Regions from separate parts of the Faecalibacterium sp. Marseille-Q0746 genome, predicted to be linked through region 1. Evidence: riboswitches for the same ligand, from Rfam matches in the RefSeq annotation. Region 1 holds a riboswitch; the other holds the start of a gene.
The links. Region 1 has a riboswitch for thiamine pyrophosphate ahead of thiT (energy-coupled thiamine transporter ThiT). Riboswitches for the same ligand answer to the same signal wherever they lie in the genome.
Positions count from the first base shown of each region.

Region 2: it holds a riboswitch for thiamine pyrophosphate, as region 1 does, so the genes downstream of both, thiW (energy coupling factor transporter S component ThiW) here and thiT (energy-coupled thiamine transporter ThiT) in region 1, are expected to answer to the same signal.

Region 1 is NZ_JAFREI010000023.1:31,731-35,096, reverse strand. Features, by position in the region: gene J3351_RS12190 (recombinase family protein) at 1-464, shown strand, start outside; tRNA gene J3351_RS12185 (tRNA-Ala) at 644-719, opposite strand; gene thiT (energy-coupled thiamine transporter ThiT) at 986-1,558, opposite strand; TPP riboswitch at 1,647-1,749, opposite strand; gene J3351_RS12175 (sporulation transcriptional regulator SpoIIID) at 1,860-2,105, shown strand; gene sigG (RNA polymerase sporulation sigma factor SigG) at 2,142-2,906, opposite strand; gene J3351_RS12165 (sigma-70 family RNA polymerase sigma factor) at 3,141-3,366, opposite strand, start outside.
Region 2 is NZ_JAFREI010000012.1:68,329-71,694, reverse strand. Features, by position in the region: gene thiE (thiamine phosphate synthase) at 1-264, opposite strand, end outside; gene thiM (hydroxyethylthiazole kinase) at 251-1,072, opposite strand; gene thiW (energy coupling factor transporter S component ThiW) at 1,085-1,600, opposite strand; TPP riboswitch at 1,781-1,887, opposite strand; gene J3351_RS08445 (SPFH domain-containing protein) at 2,080-3,366, shown strand, end outside.

The DNA of each region.
Region 1 (3,366 bases):
CCAAGATGAGGGGTATCCCCAAAGAGCAGATCGTTACAAAACGCTATGAAAAAGAGAATGCGGAACGCAAGAATCATCTGCAAGACCTTCAGACACAGCGGAACAAGGCAGAAAAAGACCTGTTCGCACTGAAAACCGAGGTTTTAGCTTGCATCAAAGGTGAAAGCGTGTTACCGAGAGAAACCCTTGCCGAAATGATTACAGCGCAGGAAGAGAAACTCACGGAGCTGGAAAACCTTTGCGAAGCGGCCAGTGAAGAACTGGAGAAAACGGCTGAGCTGATGGATAAAGTGTCGCGGCTGTATGATGAACTGATTTCTTATGCTGACCTGTACGACAGTGCAAATTTTGAAGCGAAGAAGATGATCGTCAACCAGCTCATCCGCAGGGTAGACGTATATCGCGGATACCAGATCAACATCTCGTTCAACTTCGATCTCACTCCTTACATTGAGGGGGAGTGATACGTCCGCCTGCAAAACAGTCGGGCATCGAACAAGCATTTTCAAAAACAACGAAACAGCAAGAATTGGGGGTTGCCGTCCATACGCCTGCAAAATCAGGCATTTGGCTGATTTTCAGTGTGACCTCCAAGAAAGCAAAAAGAAAAGCACCATACTTCCTACGAAGTACAGTGCTTTTTTGGTGGAGAATAGCGGGATCGAACCGCTGACCTCTTGCATGCCATGCAAGCGCTCTCCCAGCTGAGCTAATCCCCCATAAAATCCAAGAAGCGAACCTCTTGGATGGAGTTTTTTGTTGGGAATTTGATTGTCGCAGGACTATCTGACTGGGGGTGTGTTTTGATACCAACCGGGCTCCCAGCTGAGCTAATCCCCCACATATTCGGTTGGTGTCCTGCGACGTGAGTTATTATACCAGCCGGGCGGGCGGTTGTCAACACCCAATTTGAAAAAGTCTGCAAAAACAAAAAAGCCCTGCCGGGCACGGAGCCGGGCAGGGCGCGGAACAAAGTGAAGATAGGTTAGGCCTTTGCGTGCTGGCGGTCAAAGATCTGCGGAGCCACACGGCAGAGCAGAACGGCGGCCACCATGGTCAGCAGGGTCTCGGGCAGCATGTAGCTGCCGTTGTACACCAGGCTGTAAGTCCAGGCAGACAGGCCTTCGTTCAGGTTGCCCCAGACCAGCACACCGGACAGGAAGCTGCACATAAAGCGCAGGAAGCCTGCCATAAATGTGCCCACGGCCACGCCGACCATCCGGTTCTTGAAGGGACGGGCAAAGAACTCGGCAGTGCCCAGCGCCATAAAGGCCACCAGGTAGTCCAGCAGGACTTCACCCAGGAAATACAGGAAGGTCGGGGTCGGGGGTGCCCAGAAGCCCAGCAGCATCTGCAGGCAGCCGTTGACAAAGCCGGTGAACAGGCCCCACTTCACGCCGTGGCGGAAGGAGACCAGCACAAAGGGCAGCATGCTCAGCAGGGTAACGCTGCCGCCGTTGGGCAGGGTGAAGAACTTGATGTTGCTCAGCACGGTGCCAATGGCGATCATCAGGGCGCACTCCACAAGAATGCGGGTCTTGGAATAGGTTTTTGACATGGGAGATTCCTCTTCTCAGATAATAGTACACAAAAACAAATGCACCCGCACAAAAAGGCAGGCGCATGGGCTTCGTTTGTGAAGAGGGTGGACCTTTCCGCAAACTACCTACGCCGGCATTACCCGGATCAGGTTCGAGGGTACTCCGCTCAGGTGCGGATCTCAGCTTTTCAGCGCCCCTGTTTTTATGTCCAGCTCCCAGTATAGCGGCCAGCGCCCAAATGTCAAGCCCCGGCGGGCATATTGGCGGCCGCTGGCTCATATTTTTTAGGGAGACCGCAAACAGGGGAGGCGTGACCGGATGAACGTGGAGCCGGAGCAGCGGGCGGCGCTGCTGGGAGAGTACATTGCAGAGCACAGTGCCACGGTGCGGGCAGCCGCCCGGGCGTTTGGGTGCAGCAAATCAACGGTGCACAAGGATGTATCCACCCGCCTGCGGGCCGTGGATGCGGCCCTGTTTGCCCGGGTGCAGGCCGTGCTGGCCCGCAACAAGGCCGAGCGCCATCTGCGGGGCGGGGCGGCGACCAGGCGCAAATACAAAAAGTAGGAGAGCGGCGCAGGGAGGCCTGTGCCGCTCTCCTGTTTATTTGTGCCGGAACTGCTCCAGCGCGGCCTTTTCCAGCCGGGAGACCTGCGCCTGGCTGATGCCGATCTCCCGCGCCACCTCCATCTGGGTCTCGCCCTTGAGGTAGCGCAGCTCCATGATCCGCTTTTCGCGCGGGGTCAGCCCGGCCACGGTCTGCCGGAACTCCAACCCGCTGATCCAGCTGTCCTCGCTGTCCGGGTCGCGCACCTGATCGATGACATACATGGCATCGCCGCCATCGGTGTAAAGGGGCTCTTCCAGGCTGATGGGCTCCACCACCGATTCCAGCGCCGCGTTCACCTCCCGGCGGGAAAGTCCTGCCTGCCGGGCCACCTCGTCCACGGTGGGCTCCCGGCCCAGCTGCTTTTCCAGCGTCTCCCGGGCCTGCATGGCCTTGTAGGCGGCATCGCGCAGGCTGCGGCTGACCCGCAGGGCGTTGTTGTCCCGCAGGAAGCGCCGGATCTCCCCGATGATCATGGGCACGCCGTAGGTGGAAAACCGCACCGGCTGGGCCGGGTCAAAGTTGTCGATGGCCTTGATGAGCCCGATGCACCCCACCTGAAACAGGTCGTCCAGATTCTCCCCCCGCTGCGCGAACCGTTGCACCACGCTCAGGACAAGCCGCAGGTTGCCCTCGATCATGGCCTGCCGGGCGGCGGCATCGCCTGCCCGCGCCCGGGTGAGCAGCTGCCGCTTTTCCGTTTCGGAAAGCACCGGCAGCTGGGCCGTGTCCACCCCGCATAATTCCACTTTGTTGTACATCCCCCGAACCTCCGGTTACGTTGATACCGGAAGTATGGGGTAAGAGGGCGGGGAAGATACATGGGAATTGTTAGCAGCCTCGCCCTCTCAGTCATTGCTTCGCAATGCCAGCTCTCCCAAAGGGAGAGCCTTTGGCAGGGCAACCGCAAGCAGGTGCTAAAGGCTGGGGCAGTCTTGGCTCCCCCTTTGGGGGAGCTGGCGCGTTAGCGCCTGAGAGGGTGAGCCAGCTGCCGGTTACTCCCGCTCCAGCACCTCTTTCAGCTGACGGATGATCCGCTTTTCCAGCCGGGAGATGTAGCTTTGGCTGATGCCAAGGGCATCGGCGGCTTCCTTCTGGGTGTGCTCCACGCCGTCCACAAGGCCGAAGCGCAGCTCCATGATCTGCCGCTCCCGGGGGGCCAGCTGCTCCACGGAGCGCCGGAGGGTGGCGCGCTCGGCGGCCTGCTCCAATTGCAGGCCC
Region 2 (3,366 bases), on a different contig from region 1:
CACATGGATGCCCTCGGCGTGGCAGCGGATGGCAATGTCCACGTTATCGTTGATGAAAAAAGGCACATTGTATTTTTTGCACAGGTCGTGGAGCTCAAACGCCTCCTTCAGGAAGGCTTCCTCGTCCAGCTCCTTTTCCCGCAGTTGAACACAGGTCACGCCGCCCTTCAGGGCGCTCTCCACCTGCTGATAGAGGGTCTGACCGCCCACCCAGGCACGGTCGGTAACGGCATAGAGCCGCATATATTCTTCAGCGCACTTCATACTTGGCACCCTCTTCCAGCTGAGCCGGAGTCATATTGTAAATGGCATCAATGATGTAATTGCGGTAGGTGGCGTTGCCGTCCAGCGGGGTCAGCCGTGCATGGGCGATCTCGCCCGCAAGGCCCATGGCGCAGACGGCAGCAGCCGCAGCCTCCAGCGGCTGGCCGGGGTTGGCGGTGATAAAGGCCGCCGTCAAGGCAGAGAGCTGGCAGCCCGTGCCGGTGATGGCACTCATCATTGGGTGTCCGTTGCGGATGCAGTAGGCTTTTGCCCCATCGGCCACGATGTCAATGGCACCGGTAATGGCCACAACGGCACCGGTCTTTGCGGCAAAAGCCTTGGCAAAGGCCACCGCGCCGTCCAGATTTTCCTCGGTAACCTTGTCGGCCACATCGGCATCCACACCCTTGGTGGTGCCCGCACCGGAAGCCAGCGTCTTTACCTCGGAGATGTTGCCCCGGATGACCGTGAACTGCACCTCGTCCAGCAGACGGTAGGCCGTCTCGGTGCGCAGGGCGGAAGCGCCCGCGCCCACGGGGTCCAGCACCACGGGGTGGCCCAGTGCATTGGCCTTTTTGCCCGCCTTGAGCATGGATTCAATGGTGCGGCTGTTCAGGGTGCCGATGTTGATGTTCAGCCCGCCGCAGATGGTGGTGATATCCTCCACCTCGGCGGCATCGTCGGCCATAATGGGCGAAGCACCGCAGGCCAGCACCATGTTGGCGCAGTCGTTCACGGTGACGTAGTTGGTGATATTATGGATCAGGGGGCTTTTGGTGCGGACATTGGCAAACTGCTCTGCAAACATGACGCACCCCCGTCAGGAAAGGCTGCTCTGCATGGAGCGCAGGACACCGGAGTGCTGCAGGCTGTACACCAGCACGCCCGCAATGACCGCACCTACAGCGGTGGAGATGAGGAAGGGCACGATGTAGGCATAGAACGCGATGTCACCGGCGCTCTTGCCCATCAGGCAGATGGCCACCGGGTAAGCGCACAGGCCGCCCAGAATGCTGGTGCCGAACACCTCACCCACCAGGGTGGCGATCAGGTTTTTGGTCTTTGCGTAGACCAGGCCGCAGAGCAGGGCACCAAACATGCTGCCCGGGAAGGCCATCAGGCTGCCCAGACCCAGGATATTGCGGAGCAGCGAGGCCACAAAGGCCACGCCCACGCCCCACCAGGGGCCCAGCAGCACGGCGCAGAGCACATTGACCATGTGCTGCACGGGGGCGCACTTGCTGCCGAACATCGGGAAGCTGAACACACTGCCCACCACGCACAGGGCGCAGAACATTCCAGCGAGAGCCAGCTTTTTCACAGAGAATTTTTTCATTGGTAACTCCTCTTTCTCAAAAAGCGGTCGAGGCTTGCTGGCCTCCTCTCACGCCGGAACACGGCTTCCCATCGCAGTTATTTCAAGGCTCAGGGCGCTCCCCCTCAGCCCGGAGCCGCCCGTTGCGGCGGCTTGCGGCAACAAAAAACAGGAGACACCACAGCGGTGCCTCCTGCAAAAAATCATTTTCCTATGACTTCCTACGGCGGCATTATCCGCATCAGGTCAAGGGTCGAAGTTTGGTTACTTCCTCTCAGCCCGCCTCACGAGCTCCCCTGTGTTTTGTTTTTCGTAGGGTATTGTACACCCGCCGGAGCAAAAAAGCAAGAACAAGTTTTTCTTTCGCCTTTTTGCCGCCTTTTTGCCAAATCGCTTTTACAATTTTCCGGATTATGTTATACTTGTCCCAAATTTCGCAGCGCCCGGGGGAGCCATTCCCCGCTTTGGGGCACTGCCCGGCACAAAAGGAGATTGAAGTTATGGGTCTCATCAAAGCAGCTCTGGGCGCGGCATCCGGCGTGATGGGCGACCAGTGGAAGGAATATTTTTATTGTGACGCTCTGCCCGCGGAGGTGCTGGCCGTCAAGGGCCAGAAACGGACCAATGGCCGCTCTGCCAACCGGCACGGCAGCGAAAACGTCATCTCGGATGGCTCTGTGATCGCCGTGGCCGACGGCCAGTGCGTGCTGATCGTGGAGCAGGGCAAGGTGGTGGACCTCTGCGCCGAACCCGGCGAGTACACCTACAACACCGGCACCCAGCCCTCCCTGCTCAGCGGCGGGCTGAAGAACATCGACAGCGTGTTTGCCGAGCTGGGCAATCGGTTCAGCTTTGGCGGGCAGGCCGGTTCCGACCAGCGCATCTACTATATCAATACCCGGGAGCTCACCGGCAACAAGTACGGCACCCCCAACCCGGTGCCTTTCCGGGTGGTGGACCAGCGCGCCGGCATCGATATCGACATCGGCATCCGGTGCTTCGGCGAGTACAGCTACCGGGTGGTCAACCCCATCCTGTTTTACACCAACGTCTGCGGCAATGTGGAAAACGCCTACACCCGCGACGCGCTGGACGGCCAGCTCAAGACCGAACTGATGACCGCCCTTCAGCCCGCCTTTGCCCGGATCAGCGAGCAGGGCATCCGCTACTCCGCCCTGCCCGGCCACACCGCCGAGCTGGCCGAGGCCCTGAATCAGGAGCTGAGCGCCAAGTGGAGCAGGCTGCGCGGCATCGAGATCGTCTCTCTGGGCGTTTCCGGTGTCAAGGCCAGCGAGGAAGACGAGCAGATGATCAAGGAGCTGCAGCGCAGTGCGGCCTTTATGGACCCCACCCGCGCCGCCGCGCATCTGGTGGGCGCACAGGCCTCCGCCATGCAGGCTGCCGCCTCCAACACCGCCGCCGGTCCCGCCATGGCCTTTATGGGGATGAACCAGGCCGCTGCAGCGGGCGGTGTCAACGCCCGGGATCTCTACCAGATGGGCGGCCAGCAGCCCGCCGCGCAGCCTCAGGCCGCACCGGCCGCTGGCTGGACCTGCAGCTGCGGCCACACCGGCAACACGGGCAAGTTCTGTGCCGAATGCGGCAAGCCCCGGCCCGAAGCCCCGGCTGTCTGGGTGTGCAGCTGCGGTGCAAAGAACAGCGGCAAGTTCTGCTCGGAATGCGGCAAGCCCCGGCCCGCCGCCAAGTGCGCCAACTGCGGCTTTGTGCCTGCCGACCCGGCCAACCCGCCCAAGTTCTGCCCCGAGTGCGGCAAGCCCTTTGGGGCC